2 regions of the Arthrobacter sp. MDT2-3 genome follow, and region 1 is predicted to be linked to the other one. Evidence: riboswitches for the same ligand, from Rfam matches in the RefSeq annotation. Region 1 holds a riboswitch; the other holds the start of a gene.
What was found. A riboswitch is a leader RNA that binds a small molecule or an ion and turns the genes downstream of it on or off. The one in region 1 is predicted to bind glycine.

Region 1 (9,574 bases):
CCCAAGCTTTCCTGCTTTTGGCCACAAATGACCAGAACGGCAAACCTGAAGTGCCGCTGTTCGCGCTTAGGACAACGGTGGCAGGGGCAATACTGGCCGAGCTGGACCTGCTCGGCGCAATCGAGCTGCAGGGGAAGCACGTCAAGGCCACGGGCACCGCCCCGGTAACGGACTACCAGCACGAGCTTGAACTCATCCGCAGCAAATCCCGGCCCCACACTCCCAAGTGGTGGGTGTCGGTGCTGGAAAGCCGCGCCGAAGTGCTGCGCGTTTACGACGGGCTGGTGTCACTCGGCATCGTGGAACACGTGGGTGAAAAGCACTTGGGCCACTTCCGGGCCGTGCGGTACCCGGAGAAGGACCACGCTCCGGAGGAGGCGCTGCTGAAAAAAATCCAGGCCGCGCTCAGTGCGCCGTCCAGCCTCGAGGTGCCGGATACCACGCCAACCGGAGACGGGGCACCTGGTGCGGGGACCACGGATGGCGGGGCAACCGCGTCCGGGGAGCCTGGCCCCAACCCGCCCGGCGCCAAGCCCGTTCCCAAGGCACCCGATGCCAGGACCATCGTGCTGATCGCACTGCTTCAGGCGTCCGGACTGCTCCCGAAGCTCTTCCCGGAGGCAGACAGAATCCGGGCAAGTGAGCTGTCGAAAGACTATTGGCCGTCGCGCGCGGTCGAGGACGAGCTTCGCATGGTCAGGCTGGCTGAGGAAGAAGCGGCAAATCTTTGATCCCACGGAACTCTGGCCGATGATGGTCCCGGGGCTCCGTTCTACCTACCTCGCCAGGATAGGACCAAACGTAGTAAAGCGGCTTTGGTGTCGTGATTTTTAGGCTGCAGCAGAAAGCGACGACGCAAATTCAGTGCATTTCCGGCTTTGATTGCGACGTTGACAGAAAAAGACGAACAAAAGCTCTTCTGTCATGAAACGGAAAAGGAGCTAACCGTGCTGGTCACACGGCTCACCGAGCGCTGCGGCGCTTAGATCGCCGCTGGACCAGGTTTTTCGAGGACTGGCATAAAAAATAAAAGTAGGTATGGTATCGGGTAACGCAAAGCATAGAAAGGCGTGATTCCGATGTCCGGAAAATCCCCGAAAAGCGGCGCCGCTAAAAAAGCCGGCAAGTCGATCCTCGAAAAAAGAGCCGACAAAAGAGCCAAAAGTGAAAACAGCGAAATCAACTTCATAAAGCCGCGCAAAAACCAGCGCTAAACAGGCCAGCGGGCAGCCGAAACGGGACTCCTAGCCCACTCGGCTGCCCGCGCCATTCCGCCATCGGCGCCTAACCTCCGTTTTTCAGCTACAAGGACACCACCATGAACACTTCCGTTAACGCCTTAGTGGTCCCTGCCCGCCTGGTCCATCCGGTCCACATCAGGCCAGTGGAGCTGGACCTGACAGCACTTCAGCGGGTAGCCGCAGGGGAGGTAGGCCGCATCGCCGGCACCGACTGGCACGTCTACCTGGATAGCGAGGGCATCAGGTACACCGAGAACGTCCGCGCCGAAGTCCTCATTCGTGAAGCAGGAATCGATCTCGAAGAAACCATCCACGGAACCGCCATGTTCCTTGGCCACACAAACCCCATCGAAGAGACCGACGCTCCCCGCCACCTCATCCGGCTCGCCGAGCAACTGTTCGATATGCCGCTGGCCGCTTAGCCAAAGCGCTGTACAGGGCGCGATGGTGGGCCCTGGCAAGAAGCAACGGGCGGCGGCGGGAAGTCCCGCCGTCGCCCGTTGCTTTCCGCTGCTACGCCTCGATGGTTACGCCGCGCCAGAACGCGATGCGGTCCTCGATCTGCTTGGCGCGTGCCTTCGGCTCCGGGTAGTACCAGGCCGCGTCCACGTTCAGCTTTCCGTCCACTTCCAGAGAGTGGTAGCTGGCTTTGCCCTTCCAGGGGCAGACCGAATAAAGGTCACTGTCCCGGAGGTAGCCAGCATTCACTGCATCGCGCGGGAAGTAATGGTTGCCCTCCACCACCACGGTGTCCGTGGATTCGGCGATGACTTTTCCGTTCCAGATAGCCCTGACCATGTGGTTCCATTCTGTTGGGTGCCGCCGCATGCGAATGCCGCTCGTAGGTATCCCAACGGCATAGTGTGCGCACTTGTTCCCGGAGGGCGGGTTCCAGCGCCCCGATCTGAATCACCGGCGTAAAGTTCGATGGCGGCGCTACCGCGGGCCTTGGTCGATGACGCAGAAACGGTTCCCGTCGGGGTCGGCGAGCACCACGAAGTCGGAGTCCTCCGGATACAGGTCCCAGTCGACGCTCCGGGCGCCGAGCGAGATCAGCCGCTCCACCTCTGCTGCCTGGTCGTCAGCATACAAATCCAGGTGGATGCGCGGGCGGTCCTGCACGGGCGTCTCGCTCAGCATAAGTGCCAACTGCGCTCCCGGTCCCGACGCCGGCACGAGGATCACCCAGGTCTCATCCCCGGGCTCACGGGGAACGTAGCCCAGGGCGGCGTGCCAAAAAGCTGTGGCGCGGGCGACGTCATTGACGCCAAGGACGGTGCTGCCAATGGTCAACATCCGCCCAGCCTAACCACAGCCCCCGCCGTCTGTCCCCGGCGGCGGGGTAACGATCAACAGCACCACTAGACTCGCCTGCATGGGGGAAAACAACACACCTGACGCACAGAAAACGCCAAAACCTGCCCGCTTCTTCGGAGCCGCGCTGCCGGTAGCTGCCCTCGCCGTGGTGCTGGTGGGGTGCTTCGTCGCGTGGAGCAACAGCCAGAATGTCAGCTTTGGCTGGTTCGCGTACGCGCCGCTGAGCAACGAGCCCTTCAGTGGAAACGGCTTGGCGTTCGTTACGCCAGGGACGCAGGCAGGCCTGGCAATCGCCGTCGCGGGTTTGCTTGTCCTGGCATTCTGGGCCGGGTACCGCATCGGCACAACAGCCGGCCCCAGGAAGCGGTAGCTGCTCTAAGCAGCTTTTACAGCCGGTCCACTCCGCTGATCCCGAGCGTGCGCGCCAGGCTGTTGGCGATATCCCACAGTGCAGCCACTTCAGCATCGTCATAGCCGGCTTCGCGGTGGGCCAGTGCGACTTCCAGTTGGGCCGCCAGATGCCTCCTGTCGCGCGCGGATACGGCCACCACACCAGCGGCCGTCTTCACCTTGCGGACATTCAGGGTTTCGGCGCCGCCCCAGCGCTGTCCGCCCAACATGAATTCGGCACGTGTGACCTCTTTGAAGCGGGACGACAACTCACTGAGCAATTCGGAGACCGCAGCGGGATGGGACTGGTCATCTACCGTGATGTGGACGGCAATAGTGTGGCTTGTCATCATGGCTCATCCCGCCTTTAGGGGCTATTAATCATCCCGTAGTCCCTTCCACTTGTCAGCCTCCTCCCGCCCCAGAATGCCCCCCGTTTTGCATCCAGCCCCGCAACCCGGTATGGTGTGAGCCGTGTCACCCACCAGTGGCACGTGCTGATGATCTGCGGCGGGAGAGTCCTGCCGGTACGTTCTGCAGGCGCCGTAGGAGCAAATCCTCCCCAGGAATCTCTCAGGCCCACGTACCGCCGCGGCAAGGCAACTCTGGAAAGCAGTCCGGGCAACCGGGCTCACCGACGGTGCAAGTGGCGCTCTGCTGAACAGCAAAGCAACGCAAAACTCTCAGGTTCAATACAGAGCGGGGAGGAACCCGAATCAACGTGGTGTTTCGGCACCACCTGAATTATGGAGTTCCTCTCATGACGGTTCAATCGTCCCCAACCACCTTCGCAGACCGCCATATCGGCGCGCGCCGCCAGTCCGACATCGACACCATGCTCAAGGCCGTCGGCTACGACAGCGTCGATGGCCTCGTGGACAGCGCGGTCCCCGATTCCATCCGCCAGGACAAGCCCCTCACCCTCGAGAGTGCCCTCAGCGAAGTCCAGGTCCTCGCCGAGCTCCGCGAGCTTGCCGGCAAAAACAAGACGGCCGTGCAGATGATCGGCCAGGGCTACTACGACACCGTGACCCCGCCGGTGATCCGCCGCAACATCCTCGAAGCCCCCGCCTGGTACACCGCCTACACCCCGTACCAGCCGGAAATCTCCCAGGGCCGGCTCGAAGCACTGCTGAACTTCCAGACCATGGTGCAGGACCTCACCGCGCTCCCGGTAGCCAACGCCTCCCTCCTGGACGAAGCCACCGCCGTCGCTGAAGCCGTGCTGCTGATGCGCCGCGCGAATAGGGCCAAAGGCCAGAACGCAGGCGCCAAGGACGGCAAGACCGTCCTCGACGCCGACCTCCTCCCGCAGACCATCGCCATCGTGCTGGGCCGCGCCGAAGCCCTCGGCTTCGAGGTGGAGATCGCCGACCTCACCAATGGACTGCCCGACGGCGACATCAACGGTGTTGTTCTCCAGCAGCCCGGCGTCTCCGGCCGCGTGTGGGACCAGTCCGCCGTCATCGCCGAGGCCAAAGACCGCGGCGCCCTGGTCACCGTCGCCGCCGACCTCCTGGCCCTCACCCTCATCACCCCGCCGGGTGAGCAGGGCGCGGACATCGCCGTCGGCTCCACCCAGCGCTTTGGCGTGCCGTTGTTCTTTGGGGGACCGCACGCCGCCTACATGGCTGTCCGCCAGGGCATGGAGCGCACCCTCCCCGGCCGGATCGTGGGTGTTTCCAAGGACGACGCCGGTGTCCCCGCCTACCGCCTGGCCCTGCAGACCCGCGAGCAGCACATCCGCCGCGAGAAGGCCACCTCCAACATCTGCACCGCGCAGGCACTGCTCGCTATCGTCTCGTCCTTCTACGCCGTCTATCACGGCCCCGACGGACTGAAGGCGATTGCCGAAACCGTCCACCACAACGCCCGCGCCCTGGCCACCACGCTGAAGACCGCCGGACGCGATCTGGTGTCCGACACCTTCTTCGACACCCTCACCGTCCGCGTGCCCGGCAAGGCAGCGAAGGTGATCACCGCCGCCGAAGCACACGGCATCAACCTGCGCCTCATCGATGCGGACACAGTTGGCGTGTCAGTCGATGAAACCACGACGCCGGAGGTTCTCTCCTCGGTTGCCGTCGCCTTTGGCGCCGGTCCCGTTGCGTCCGGCGAGGGTTACGAGCTGCCCGAGTCGGTGCTGCGCAGCTCCACGTACCTGCAGCACCCGGTCTTCAACACGCACCGTTCGGAGACCCAGCTGCTGCGCTACATCCGCCGCCTCTCCGACCGGGACCTGGCGCTGGACCGCACCATGATCCCGTTGGGTTCCTGCACCATGAAGCTGAACGCCACGGCCGAGATGGAAGCCATTTCCTGGCCCGAGTTCGCCTCGATCCACCCGTTTGCTCCGGATTCGCAGACCGAAGGCTGGCGGGAGCTCATTGCCGGCCTGGAAGCTGATCTCGCGGAGATCACGGGCTACGACCAGGTGTCCGTCCAGCCCAACGCCGGTTCCCAGGGCGAGCTCGCCGGCTTGCTGGCGATCCGCGGCTACCACCACTCGCGCGGGGACCAGCAGCGCAACGTGTGCCTCATTCCCGCTTCGGCGCATGGCACCAACGCCGCCTCCGCCGTCCTCGCGGGGATGAAGGTTGTAGTTGTGGCCACCGCCGCCGACGGCACCATCGACCACACCGACCTCGCAGCTAAGATTGAGGCCCACAAGGACGTCCTCTCCGCGATCATGATCACCTACCCGTCAACGCACGGGGTGTATGACTCGGACGTGCGCGAGGTGTGCGATGCCATCCACGCCGCCGGCGGCCAGGTGTATGTGGACGGTGCCAACCTGAACGCCCTCGTCGGGCTGGCGCAGCCGGGCAAGTTCGGTGGCGACGTGTCGCACCTGAACCTGCACAAGACGTTCTGCATCCCGCACGGCGGCGGCGGACCCGGCGTCGGACCTGTTGCTGCCAAGGCGCACCTCGCACCGTTTATGCCGGGCGACGCCAACAAAGCAGCCCACGAAGACGGGCACGGGGTTGCGATTTCTGCTTCGCGCTTCGGTTCGGCCGGCGTGCTGCCGATTTCCTGGGCGTACGTGAAGCTGATGGGCGGGCAGGGGCTCACCGAGGCCACCAAGTCCGCCCTGCTCGCAGCGAACTACATTGCCGCGCGGCTCGACGAGCACTTCCCGGTTCTTTACACGGGGGAGAGCGGCCTGGTGGCGCACGAGTGCATCCTTGACCTGCGGGACCTAACGGCCAGGACCGGCGTCACCGCTGAGGATGTGGCCAAGCGCCTTATCGACTTCGGCTTCCACGCCCCCACGCTGTCCTTCCCGGTGGCGGGCACGCTGATGGTGGAGCCCACCGAGTCCGAGGACCTTGCGGAGATCGACCGCTTCATCGAGGCTATGATCTCCATCCGCCAGGAAATCGACCAGGTGGCCAACGGCGACTTCCCGGTGGAGAAGTCACCGCTGCGCAACGCACCCCACACGGCAGCCGCCGTCGTCACCTCTGAATGGAACCGTTCCTACCCGCGTGAGCAGGCAGCCTTCCCGGTGGCCTCGCTCCGGCAGGACAAGTACTTCCCGCCGGTGGGCCGCATCGACGGTGCGGCAGGTGACCGCAACCTGGTGTGCTCCTGCCCGCCGCTTTCCGAATTTGAGAACTAAGGACTTTTCGATGACTGAGAACTACACCGCGCCTGAGAACTACACAGCGCTGTACGAGCAGCACAAGATCGCCGGCGCCTCCTTCACCGACTTCGGCGGCTGGCAGATGCCCCTGAAGTACAGCTCCGAGCTGGCCGAGCACCACGCCGTCCGCAACGCAGCAGGGCTGTTCGACCTCTCCCATATGGGGGAAGTCTGGGTTACCGGTCCCGACGCCGGGGCTTTCCTCGATTACGCCCTGGCCGGCAAGCTGTCCGCGGTGGCGGTAGGCAAAGCGAAGTACTCGCTGATCTGCCAGGAAGACGGCGGCATCATCGACGACCTCATCACGTACCGCCTTCCTGCGGCTGCGGATGGAACTGCCAGGTACCTGGTGGTGCCCAACGCCGGCAACGCTGCGGTAGTTGCCGCAGCACTGGCCGAGCGGGCTGCCGCCTTCGACGTCGTTGTGGATGACGTCTCCGCCGGGACCTCCCTCATCGCAGTGCAGGGGCCGAACGCAGAGGCCATTTTGCTCCAGCTGGTCCCTGCTGAACAGCACTCGCTGGTGACGGAGCTGAAGTACTACGCCGCTGTGGAGGTAGGGATCACCGTCAACGGCACAGTACAGGAGCTGTTGCTCGCCCGCACCGGGTACACCGGCGAGGACGGCTTCGAAATCTACATCCCGAACGAGGATGCCGCCGGCCTGTGGGACGCGCTGCTGGAAGTTGGCGCGGGTCACGGGCTCATCCCCGCCGGGCTGGCCTGCCGCGACTCGCTCCGCCTCGAAGCCGGCATGCCGCTCTACGGCAACGAGCTTTCCCGCGAGGGCAACCCGTACGCCGCAGGCCTGGGCCCCGTGGTTTCACTCAAGAAGGAGTCGGACTTCGTGGGCAGGGCTGTGCTGGCCGAGCTCAAGGAACTGGGCGCCGGCTCCACCTCCGGCCGCAAGCTGGTGGGCCTCAAGGGCCTGGGCCGCCGCGCCGGCCGCAGCCACTACCCGGTCCTCAAAAACGGCAACGTCGTGGGCGAGGTGACCTCCGGCCAGCCGAGCCCCACCCTTGGTTATCCGATCGCCCTGGCCTATGTCGACGTCGAACACGCCGCACCCGGCACCGCCCTGGACATCGACCTCCGCGGCAAGCCGGAACCCTTCGAAGTAGTAGAGCTCCCGTTCTACAAACGCCAGAAGTAACGCTCTCTCACTTAATGCGCGTTTTGTCCCAACGCTCTCGCATTTGATGCCGGGTTTGGCCTAACGCTCTCTCACGTTTGAAACACGAACCTAAGGAAATACACATGGCAAAAGTTGTTGCTGAACTGAAGTACTCCGCCGAGCACGAGTGGGTTGCTGCTGACGGATCCGGCCCCACCAACATTGGCATCTCGGCTGTCGCCACCGAGGCACTGGGCGACATCGTGTACGTGGACCTGCCGGAGGTCGGCTCCACGGTCACCGCGGGGGAGACCTGCGGCGAGGTCGAATCCACCAAGTCCGTCTCGGACCTCTACGCGCCGGTCACGGGCGAGGTTGTGGAGATCAACGACGAAGTGGTCTCCGACCCCGCCCTGATCAACAATGATCCCTACGGCGCAGGCTGGCTGTTCAAGGTGGCCGTCACCGAAGAAGGCCCCCTGATGTCCGCCGAAGAGTACGCGGCTGCCAACGGCGGCGAGCTGTGAGCGGCGCGGGCATGACCACAACAGCAGCCTTCGAGCAGGTCGTCTCCCCGTCCCTGGACGCAGACCTGTCCGCGCTGGACCCCGAAATCGCCGCAAAAATCGACGACGAACTCACCCGCCAGCGTGACGGCCTGGAGATGATCGCCTCCGAGAACCACACCGCCGTCGCCGTGATGCAGGCGCAGGGTTCGGTGCTGACTAACAAGTACGCCGAGGGCTACCCGGGCAAGCGCTACTACGGCGGCTGCGAGCACGTGGACGTCGTGGAGCAGCTCGCCATTGACCGCATCAAGGCACTGTTCGGCGCGGAGTTCGCCAACGTTCAGCCGCACTCCGGCGCGCAGGCGAACGCTTCGGTGATGCACGCGCTGATCAAGCCGGGCGACACCATCATGGGCCTGAACCTGGCACACGGCGGCCACCTCACCCACGGCATGAAGATCAATTTCTCGGGCAAGCTCTACAACGTGGTGCCGTACGGCGTCCGCGAGGACACCCACACCGTGGACATGGCCGAGGTGGAGCGACTGGCGGAGGAGACCAAGCCCGCGCTGATCGTGGCCGGTTGGTCTGCCTACGCCCGCCAGTTGGACTTCGCCGAGTTCCGCCGCATCGCCGACTCCGTGGGCGCCTACCTCATGGTGGACATGGCGCACTTCGCCGGGCTAGTGGCCGCCGGGCTGCACCCGTCGCCGGTGCCGCACGCGCATGTCACCACGTCCACCACGCACAAGACCCTCGCCGGTCCGAGGGGAGGCATCATCCTGACGAACGACGCCGACATCGCCAAGAAGATCAACTCGGCTGTGTTTCCCGGCCAGCAGGGCGGGCCGCTGGAGCACGTCATTGCGGGCAAGGCCGTCGCGTTCAAGATCGCGGCCTCGGCCGAGTTCAAGGAGCGCCAGGAGCGCGTCCTCGCCGGCGCCCGGATCCTGGCCGAGCGCCTGGTCCAGCCCGACGTCACCGCCAAGGGCATCAGCGTGATCTCCGGCGGCACCGACGTGCACCTGGTCCTCGTTGACCTGCGCAACTGCGAGCTCAACGGGCAACAGGCCGAGGACCGCCTCGCGGCCATCGACATCACGGTTAACCGCAACGCAGTCCCGTTCGACCCCCGCCCGCCGATGGTCACCTCCGGCCTCCGGATCGGCACGCCGGCGCTCGCCACGCGTGGCTTCGGCGAAGCTGCCTTCCGCGAGGTTGCCGACATCATCGCCGAAGCTTTGACGGCCGACGCCGACGCGGACCTTTCGGGGCTGCGTCACCGCGTCGAGGCCCTCGCCAAAGCCCACCCGCTCTACCCGGGCGTAGCACCACTGTCCTGAGGCTGGCTCCG
Region 2 (9,574 bases), on a different contig from region 1:
GCGGTGACGACCCGCCCGCCGGAGGCGTTCTCCTCGTTCACGGCAAGGGCGATCAAGTTAACCCACTCCTGCCAATACTTCGGGTCGTGGAAGTCCTCATCCTGGCCGTCACCGTCAGGCCGGGAGCTTTCCTTCTGGAGCCGCTCGTACCAGTCAGGGGCACGGCGGCGGACCTTCAGCCCGCCCGGCAGCACGCCTTCACGCTTAAGGGATGTGGCAACGCAGCCCTCCATAACGGAGTAGATATGCAGCAGGCCCGCCCGGATTTCCTCCGCAGTGCGGCTCTCTTCCTCATTGACCCGCATCACCTCGCTGATGCCCAGCCCGGTCTCCCGGCAGTGCTCCAGCAGCTCGGCGGCGGTCCGGAACGGCAGCGGCAGTTCCTTCTTGGATTCCTCCAGCTCCTGCTGGGCCGCGTCCTCCTCACCCTCACGCACAATGAACCCGCCGCCCACGGAGAAGAACGTGGCAGTGTGGAGGATCTCGTCCTCGGCATCAAAGACGGTGAACGTCATCCCGTTGGTGTGCCGCGGCAGGATGGTCAGCGGCCGCAGCACCATGTCCTTCACCCCATACGGCAACGGCACAGCGCCCGCCAGCTGGAGAATTCCAGTCTCGGCGATAGCCGCCAGGCGTTCCTCCACCTCCTCCGGCAGGATCAACTCCGGATGAAACCCCTCCAGCCCCAGCAGGATCGCCGTCATGGTCCCGTGACCGTGTCCCGTCGCCGCGAGCGACCCATACAGATCCACCCGAAGCGAGGCCACACGGTCCAGGGCACCGAAGGATTTCAGCTCCTCCGCGAACACAGCAGCAGCCCGCATCGGCCCCACAGTGTGCGAGGAAGAAGGCCCGATCCCAATAGAGAAAAGGTCAAAGACTCCAACAGCCATTACGGGTATTCCTCACTAAGAGTGTGCGTGGGTTGCGTGGTGGGTAACCGGACTCCGGCAGCATGCGTCTAAGGGAGCGTCACGTCCGCCCAGCGGGCGTCTTCGCGCCCGAGCATGCAGAGGAGTTCAGACCCGACGGGCCTTACGCCAGCCACCAAGCCCTATCTGGCGCGTTTATAGAACGGGAGATCAACTACTTCGAACGGCTCTGCCTTGCCGCGCAGATCAACCTCCAGTGGTGTGCCGACTTCGGTGAATCCGACGTCGACGTATGCCATGGCGATCGGGTATCCCAGGGTGGGGCTGGGCTGACCGGAGGTGACTTCGCCAACGATATTGCCGTCCTTGAGGACCGGGTAATGTGCACGGCCGGCGCGGCGTCCCAGGCCCTTGAGGCCTACGAGCCTGCGGCCGGACGTGCTGCCCGCGCCGGCCTCCTTTTTGGCTGCCAGCGCGGCCTTGCCCACGAAGTCGCCTTCCTTGGAGAGCGCGACGACAGGTCCCAGGCCTGTGGCAAAGGGGTCGCCCTGCAGGGACAGTTCGTTGCCGTACAGCGGCATGCCTGCTTCAAGCCTGAGCGAATCGCGGGAGGCGAGGCCGGCGGGAGTCAGCTCCCCTTCGTCAGCGATGGCGACGAGTGCCTGCCAAAGGCCAGCGGCGTCGTCGTTGGCCACAAAGATTTCAAACCCGTCCTCGCCGGTGTAGCCCGTGCGGGCGAGCAGGAGGTCCAGTCCGGCGCCGCCCACTAGGATGGGAACCACCACAGCGGCGTAGTACTTCAGCTCCGTCACCAGGTCGTGCTGCGCGGCCGGGACCAGGCGCAGCAGCAGCTCCTGCGCCTTGGGGCCCTGGACGGCGATCAGGGAGGTGGCGGCGGAAGCGTCGTCGACGGTGACGTCGAATCCGGCGGCCCGCTGGGCAAGGGCAGCAGCAACAACCCCGGCGTTACCTGCGTTGGGGACCACCAGGAAAACATCGCTGCCGCCTTCCGAGGTGCCCTCACCTGCAGGGCGGCGGTAGGTAATGAGGTCGTCGATGATGCCGCCGTCCTCATCACAGATCAGCGAGTACTTTGCCTTTCCCACGGGCATGGCGGACATCTTTCCCACCAGGGCGTAGTCCAGAAATGCGGCGGCATCCGGCCCGGTAACCCAGACTTCACCCATGTGGGAGAGGTCAAACAGGCCGGCGGCGTTACGCACCGCATGGTGCTCGGCCAGCTCGGAGCTGTACTTCAGGGGCATCTGCCAGCCGCCGAAGTCGGTGAAGGACGCCCCCAGTTTCTTGTGCTCGTCGTAGAGTGCGGTGTACTTCTCAGTCATGGCGCGGACCTTAGTTCTCGAACTCGGAAAGCGGCGGGCAGGAGCAGATCAGGTTCCGGTCGCCGGCCGCGCCGTCGATGCGGCCCACCGGCGGGAAGTACTTGTCCTGCTTCAGTGCCTTCACCGGGAACACGGCCTGCTCACGCGGGTAGGCGCGGTCCCAGTCACTGCTGATGGCAGCCGCGGCGGTGTGGGGAGCGTTGCGCAGCGGGCTGTCAGCAACGGAGAAGTCGCCCTGGGCCACCTGGTCGATTTCACCGCGGATGGAGATCATGGCCTCGATGAAGCGGTCGATCTCGCCGAGGTCCTCGGATTCCGTGGGCTCCACCATCAGGGTGCCCGCAACGGGGAACGCCAGGGTGGGGGCGTGGAAGCCGTAGTCGATGAGGCGCTTGGCCACATCCTCAGCTGTGACGCCGGTCTTGGCCGTGAGCTCACGCAGGTCCAGGATGCACTCGTGGGCCACCAGGCCGCCTTCACCGGTGTACAGGACCGGGAAGAAGTCGTTCAGGCGGGCAGCGATGTAGTTGGCGGCGAGCAAGGCGGACTTGGTGGCCTCGGTCAAACCATGTCCGCCCATCAGCTTCACGTACGCCCAGGAGATGGGGAGCACGCCGGCGGAACCGTACTTGGAGGCGGAGATGGGGACGTCGTTGCCTTCGGTCCAGGTGGCCGCGTTGCCGGGCATAAAGGGCGCCAGGTGCGCCTTCGCAGCGACAGGGCCGACGCCGGGTCCGCCGCCGCCGTGCGGGATGCAGAATGTCTTGTGCAGGTTCAGGTGCGAGACGTCGCCACCGAACTTGCCCGGCTGCGCCAAACCGACGAGGGCGTTGAGGTTTGCGCCGTCAATGTAGACCTGGCCGCCGGCAGCGTGGATGGCGTCGCAGACTTCGCGCACGTCGGCGTCATACACGCCGTGCGTTGACGGGTAGGTGATCATGATGCAGGACAGGGCGTCCTTGTTGGCCTCGATCTTGGCGTACAGGTCGGCGTGGTCGATGGTACCGTCGGCGGCGGTGGCCACCACAACCACCTTCATGCCCGCGAGGACAGCGGAAGCGGCGTTGGTGCCGTGCGCCGACGCCGGGATCAGGCAGACGTTGCGCTGCTGGTCCCCGCGCGAGTGGTGGTAGCCGCGGATCGCCAGCAAGCCGGCGAGCTCGCCCTGGGAACCGGCGTTGGGCTGGATGGACACCTGGTCGTAGCCGGTGATCTCCGTGAGCTGCGCTTCGAGGTCCGCGATCAGTTCGCGCCAGCCTTCGGTCTGCGAGTCCGGGGCGAACGGGTGGATGGAGGCGAACTCGGGCCAGGAGATGGCTTCCATCTCGGCTGTGGCGTTCAGCTTCATGGTGCAGGAGCCCAACGGGATCATGGTGCGGTCCAGCGCCAGGTCCCGGTCGCTGAGCTTGCGGATGTAACGGAGGAGCTGGGTCTCCGAACGGTAGGTGTTGAACACGGGGTGCTGCAGGAAGTCGGAGGAGCGTTCGACGGCGGCATCCAGGCCGAACCCATCCGCCACCTCAGCCAGCCCGGCACCAAAGGCGGCCAGGACGCCGTCGACAATGTCCGCGGTTGTCGTTTCATCGGTGGAGAAGCCCACCGTGTGCGCGTCGATGCTGCGCAGGTTGATTCCCCTGGCCTCTGCTGCGGCGATGATGCCCGCGGCCTTGCCGGGAACGGAGACCGTGACAGTGTCGAAGAAGCTGGTGTGCACTACCTCCAGGCCGGCGGCCTTGAGCGAAGCGGCAAGGGTCCTGGCGTGGGCGTGGGCGGACTGCGCAATCGCCTTCAGCCCCTGGGGTCCGTGATAGACGGCGTACATTGAGGCCACGATGGCCAGCAGGGCCTGCGCGGTGCAGATGTTCGAGGTGGCCTTCTCGCGGCGGATGTGCTGCTCGCGGGTCTGCAGGGCCAGGCGGTAGGCAGGAGTTCCCGCGGAGTCCTTCGAGACGCCCACCAGCCGTCCGGGCATGGAGCGTTCAAGGCCTTTCTGGACTGCCATGTAGGCGGCGTGCGGGCCGCCGTAGAACAGCGGGACACCGAAGCGCTGTGCCGAGCCGACGGCGATGTCCGCGCCCTGCTCACCGGGGGGCGTGATGAGGGTCAGCGCGAGCAGGTCGGCCGCGACGGTCACGAGGGCGCCGCGCTGCTTAGCGTCGGCGATCACGGCGCTGTGGTCAAACACCCGGCCGGAAGCCCCGGGCTGGTGCAGGACCACGCCGTTGATGGGGCCGTCGGGCAATCCCGTGGAGAGGTCCGCCACCTCAACCTCGAAGCCGAGTGCCTCGGCGCGGCCCTTCACGATGGCGATGGTCTGCGGCAGGCAGTCGGCGTCCAGCACAGTCTTGCCGTCCCGCACCTCTTTGTTTTTGTTCGCGCGGCGCATCATCAGCACGGCCTCGGCCACGGCGGTGGCTTCATCCAGCAGGGAGGCGTTGGCGATGGGCAGTCCCACCAGGTCCTGGACCATGGTCTGGAAGTTCAGCAGCGCTTCGAGCCGGCCCTGGGAAATCTCGGGCTGATAGGGCGTGTACGCGGTGTACCAGGCCGGGCCTTCGAGGATGTTGCGGCGGATCACCGGCGGCGTGACGGTGTCGTAGTAGCCCTGGCCGATCATCTGCACGGCGGTCTTGTTCTTGGCTGCCAGAGTGCGCAGTTCGGCGAGCGCCTCCACCTCGCTCAGTGCGCCCTTCAGTTCCAGCGCGGAGTCCTGGCGGATGTCCTTGGGGACCGCGGTATCCACCAGCGCGTCCACGGTGTCGTAGCCCACGGCCTTGAGCATGGTGTCGACGTCGGCCTCCCGGCGTGCGCCGATGTGCCGGTCAACGAAGGTGGCAGCAGCGGGGGCGGCAATAGCCGGAGAGGCGGGGGCCGGAGATACAGTCACGGGGAACTCCATAGCTAAGGCGGCATCAGGGTACGCCGCATCGATTCGGGTTCCTCCCCGCTCTGTATTGGACCTGAGAGTTTCCGCGTTGCCTGCATCCGCTGGCCCCGCTTGCACCGTCGGTGAGCACAGCAGTCCAGGTATCCGGGGAACCGGATGCCAGGCGGACGGCCTGCTACTTTCCAGAGTTGCCTCGCCGCGGCGGTACATGGGCCTGTGAGATTCCTGGGGAGGTATTGCTCCTACGGCGCCTGCTTGTACCTTCTGGCAGAACTCTCCCGCCGCAGATCAAAGGCTATTCATTTGGGTTTTCCTGGTGGCCGGCGACGGCCCACACATGCAGTAATTCTCCTATGCCGCGGGCTCAGGAGCAAATACCGGCTAGCCCCTGAGCCTCTCGACGGCGGCCAGGAGTTCGTCGACCTCGGCCTGCCTGTCGCCGGCGTTTCCGGACGGCCCGCTTTCCCACATGGCGTTGAAGTACAACCCGTCCCCCATATACAGGACGGCCTTTGCCATCGCAGCGCCCACGTCCTTGCCGATCAGGTCCAGCCATTGCTGCTGGATGACTGCGAAGCGGCGGCGGGCATCCTCGTGGGCCACCTCGGCGAGTCGCGTCACGGCGACAAAAGAACGGTCCATGGGGGTATCGGACCAGAGGGAGGACCGGATGAAGTAGGCCGCGGCCCCCTCGGGCGCGGCGGCCATGGCTGCGAGGTCATCTCCTGCCAAGCGGTCCAACCGCTCCAGGGTGGCAGTGATCAGCGCTTCCTTGTTGGGGAAGTGGTACAGCAGGCCGCCCTTGGAGACGCCGGCCCGCTTTGCCACCGCATCCAGCGTGGCGGCCCTCTCCCCCACGTCGATCAGGAGTTCTTCAAAGGCATCGAGGACTGCATCTCGCGCTACGGGTTTTCGGGGCATGCCTCCCATCATGCATCGCGGGTAGTGGATTTCTTAACTATACCGTCTGGACGGTATAGTTATTCCATGACACCGTCCACCGCCTCCCAGCAAGCACTCACCCGCACTGCCCCGACGGCCCCGGATCCCACCAGGGGCACGTGGCGCGACTGGCTTGCGCTCGGGCTGCTGATGTTCCCTGTCCTCCTCGTGGCAGTGGACAATACCGCCCTGACGTTTGCGCTGCCGGCAATTGCGCGCACGCTGGGAACCTCGGGAGTGGAGCTGCTGTGGATTGTGGATGCCTATCCGCTGGTGCTGGCTGGATTGCTCGTGGCCATGGGGAGCCTGGGCGACCGGATTGGACGCCGGCGGCTCCTGATCATCGGCAGCATCGGCTTTGCAGCCGTATCAGCAGTAACGGCCTTCGCTCCCAGCGCCGGCTGGCTGATTGCCGGACGCGCGGCCCTGGGTTTCTTCGGCGCCATGCTGATGCCCTCCACACTTTCCCTGATCCGCAACATTTTCGTCGATCCCAACCGCCGGCGGCTGGCCATTGCCATCTGGGCTGCAGGGTTTTCCGGCGGCGCCGCCCTGGGCCCAATATTTGGCGGGTGGCTCGTTGAGCAGTTCTGGTGGGGAGCGATACTCCTGGTGGCCGTGCCCATCATGCTGCCCCTGCTGGCCTTCGGACCCGCATTCATCCCCGAGTCCAAGGACCCAACACCTGGGCGGGTGGATGCGCCGAGCATCCTGCTCTCGCTGCTCACCATGGTTCCGGTGGTCTACGGCATCAAGGAATTCGCCACCGAAGGTGCCGGACCGCTGGCCCTGGGCAGCCTGGCCTTCGGCCTGGCAATGGGTGCCACTTTTGTCCGGCGGCAACAGCGGCTCAAGAGCCCGCTGCTGGACATGTCCTTGTTCCGCAACCGGGTGTTCAGCATGGCCATCACGGCAAACGTCCTGGCCCTGTTCTCCTTCAACGGCTTCATCCTCTTCCTGGCCCAGCACCTACAGCTCCTTGAGGGCATGTCCCCTTCCGCTGCGGGAATGGCAATGATTCCGGCGCTGGTGGCAACCGTCGTGGCGGGCCTTGCGGTGGTGCCGGTGGTGCGGAAGGTCCGGCCGGGTTTCGTAGTGGGCACCGGCCTGGCCATGAGCGCCGCAGGCTACAGCATGGTGACGTTCGGCAGCCATGCCGACGGGCCGGCACTGCTGCTCGCTGCCCTGCTGGTCCTGGCCCTGGGCGTGGGAACGGCCGAAACCATCTCCAATGACCTCATCCTTGGCAGCGTCCCGGCGGAAAAATCGGGGGCAGCCTCGGCGATCTCGGAGACAGGCTATGAGGTGGGCGCACTGCTGGGAACTGCCGTCCTGGGCTCCATCCTGACCGCCTCCTACCAGCAGAACCTGCAGCTTCCTCCCGGAGCGGTTGAAGCCGCCGGCCAGGGCAGCGCGCATGCCAGCGAAACCCTGGCCGGCGCCATGGAACTTGCAGCCGGGTTGCCGGCACCCTTGGCGGACGCCGTCCGCCATGCCGCCGGCTCCGCTTTCGACTCCGGCGTGCACGTCACCGCGGCGATCGGGCTGGTGCTGATGGCGACGGCGGCAGTCCTGGCCGCCGTCGTGCTCCGGAAGGTGCCCAAGGCACAGTAGGGGCGCAGGCTGCATAACGGGCTCGCGCGGGCAGGCATAAAAACAGCGCCCGGCTCCGGACTTCGTGTCCGGGCCGGGCGCTGAAGGCCGTGCGTGGTGCCCCGCTGGCTAAGCGTCAGGTGCCGTGACGCTCGCCGTCGGCTTCATGGTTTCGGCGTTCACCATCCAGGCGAACTGCTCGAACTTGGCGATGAACTCGTGGAGCAGGTCAGCCGACGTAGGGTCTTCCTCGTCTACTTCATCATGGACCTTCCGCATGGTGCCTACGGCAGCTTCCAGGGCTGCGACAATCCGCTCGATGGCATCCTTGGTGCTAATCAGGCCCGCAGGAAACGGAGCGAGACTGGTGGACTCCGCCACGGTGGAGCTGCGTCCATCCGGGAGGGCATGCAGCGCGCGCATCCGCTCGGCGGTATCGTCGGCAAACTGGCGGGCGGCGTCGATGATCTCGTCCAGCTGCAGGTGCAGGTCGCGGAAGTTGGTTCCCACGATGTTCCAGTGGGCCTGCTTGCCCTGGAGGTGCAGCTCGATCAGGTCCGTCAGCACAGCCTGCAGGTTGTTGGTCAGTGTCGGTGAAGCTTTCATGCGTCCTCCTCGATTGGTCCAGTAATCCCGACGCTACCAGCCCGGCACCGGGCAGAGGACGGTACCTCCGGGAAATTTCTCAGTGAGCTTACTAATTCCTTTTTCCCGACATAAACGAACGCGATTCATATCTCCCCTTGCATCCGGGGCGATGGGACCGCATACTAAATGAACGTCATTCATTTAGTGACCGTCGTCTCACTGGAGTAGCAAACATGATTGAAATTTCCTGCCTCGACGCACCCGCTTCCCTGGCACGGACATCGCCGTCCAGCCGGAAGGCCCTGCGCGTTGGCGTGGTCCAGCACCGGTGGCAAGCTGACAGCGCCGCTGTCGAGGCCGAACTCAACGAGGGCATCAGCCGGGCCGCTGCACTGGGAGCCTCTGTGGTTTTCCTCCCGGAGCTCACGCTGTCGCGCTATCCGGCGGACACGCGGCCGCACAACGATCCGGCAGAGGGGACACACCGTACCCGGCCCTCGGACATCGCCGAAGACCTGCTGACGGGGCCTACCTTCCGCTTCGCCGCAGACGCCGCCCGCCGTCACGGGGTATCGGTCCACGCGTCCCTGTACCAGCGGGCAGAAGACCCGGACGGACAGGACGACGGGCTGGGCCTGAACACGGCCATCCTGGTCTCGCCGGAGGGCGAACTCCTGGCGCGGACCCACAAGCTCCACATCCCCGTCACCGCCGGGTACTACGAGGACAAGTTCTTCCGGAAGGGCCCGGCAGCGGCTGACGCCTACGAAGTGCACGCCCCTGCCGAACTCGAAGGCGCCCGGCTGGGCATGCCCACCTGCTGGGACGAATGGTTTCCTGAGGTGGCCCGGCTGTACTCGCTGGGCGGTGCTGAAATCCTGGTCTACCCCACGGCCATCGGCTCCGAACCGGACCACCCCGATTTTGACACCCAGCCGCTCTGGCAGCAGGTGATCGTAGGAAACGGCATCGCCAACGGGCTGTTTATGATCGCGCCCAACCGCTGGGGCAGTGAAGGCACCCTGAACTTCTACGGTTCATCCTTCATCTCCGACCCCTACGGCCGGATCCTCGCCCAGGCACCCCGTGACGCGTCCGCCGTCCTCGTGGCCGACCTGGACCTGGACCAGAGGAAGGACTGGCTGACCCTGTTCCCCTTCCTGGCAACACGCCGTCCGGACACCTACGGCCGCCTCACCGAGCCCGTCCGCCCGAATGAATCCATCGGCGGCGAGCGCGGGTTCGCGGAGGTGTGCTCGTGACCGCCCCCGCGGCACAGCAGGACGCGGCTGTCCCGGCGCAGGCCGGACAGTGGCAAATGCCCGCCGAAACAGCGCCGCAGGAGCGGC

Region 2: it holds a riboswitch for glycine, as region 1 does, so the genes downstream of both, gcvP (aminomethyl-transferring glycine dehydrogenase) here and gcvP (aminomethyl-transferring glycine dehydrogenase) in region 1, are expected to answer to the same signal.

Annotation. Positions count from the first base shown of each region.
Region 1 is NZ_JBNHFS010000004.1:123,348-132,921, reverse strand. It holds gene AC5RUQ_RS13380 (GOLPH3/VPS74 family protein) at 1-731, shown strand, start outside; gene AC5RUQ_RS13375 (hypothetical protein) at 1,071-1,214, shown strand; gene AC5RUQ_RS13370 (hypothetical protein) at 1,319-1,663, shown strand; gene AC5RUQ_RS13365 (DUF427 domain-containing protein) at 1,755-2,039, opposite strand; gene AC5RUQ_RS13360 (VOC family protein) at 2,178-2,537, opposite strand; gene AC5RUQ_RS13355 (hypothetical protein) at 2,617-2,928, shown strand; gene AC5RUQ_RS13350 (hypothetical protein) at 2,945-3,301, opposite strand; glycine riboswitch at 3,450-3,547, shown strand; glycine riboswitch at 3,549-3,656, shown strand; gene gcvP (aminomethyl-transferring glycine dehydrogenase) at 3,709-6,573, shown strand; gene gcvT (glycine cleavage system aminomethyltransferase GcvT) at 6,584-7,750, shown strand; gene gcvH (glycine cleavage system protein GcvH) at 7,855-8,238, shown strand; gene glyA (serine hydroxymethyltransferase) at 8,250-9,563, shown strand.
Region 2 is NZ_JBNHFS010000009.1:17,527-27,100, reverse strand. It holds gene AC5RUQ_RS19890 (L-serine ammonia-lyase) at 1-893, opposite strand, end outside; gene gcvT (glycine cleavage system aminomethyltransferase GcvT) at 1,055-2,215, opposite strand; gene gcvP (aminomethyl-transferring glycine dehydrogenase) at 2,226-5,114, opposite strand; glycine riboswitch at 5,295-5,393, opposite strand; gene AC5RUQ_RS19875 (TetR/AcrR family transcriptional regulator) at 5,484-6,023, opposite strand; gene AC5RUQ_RS19870 (MFS transporter) at 6,090-7,658, shown strand; gene AC5RUQ_RS19865 (Dps family protein) at 7,767-8,243, opposite strand; gene AC5RUQ_RS19860 (nitrilase-related carbon-nitrogen hydrolase) at 8,459-9,487, shown strand; gene AC5RUQ_RS19855 (agmatine deiminase family protein) at 9,544-9,574, shown strand, end outside.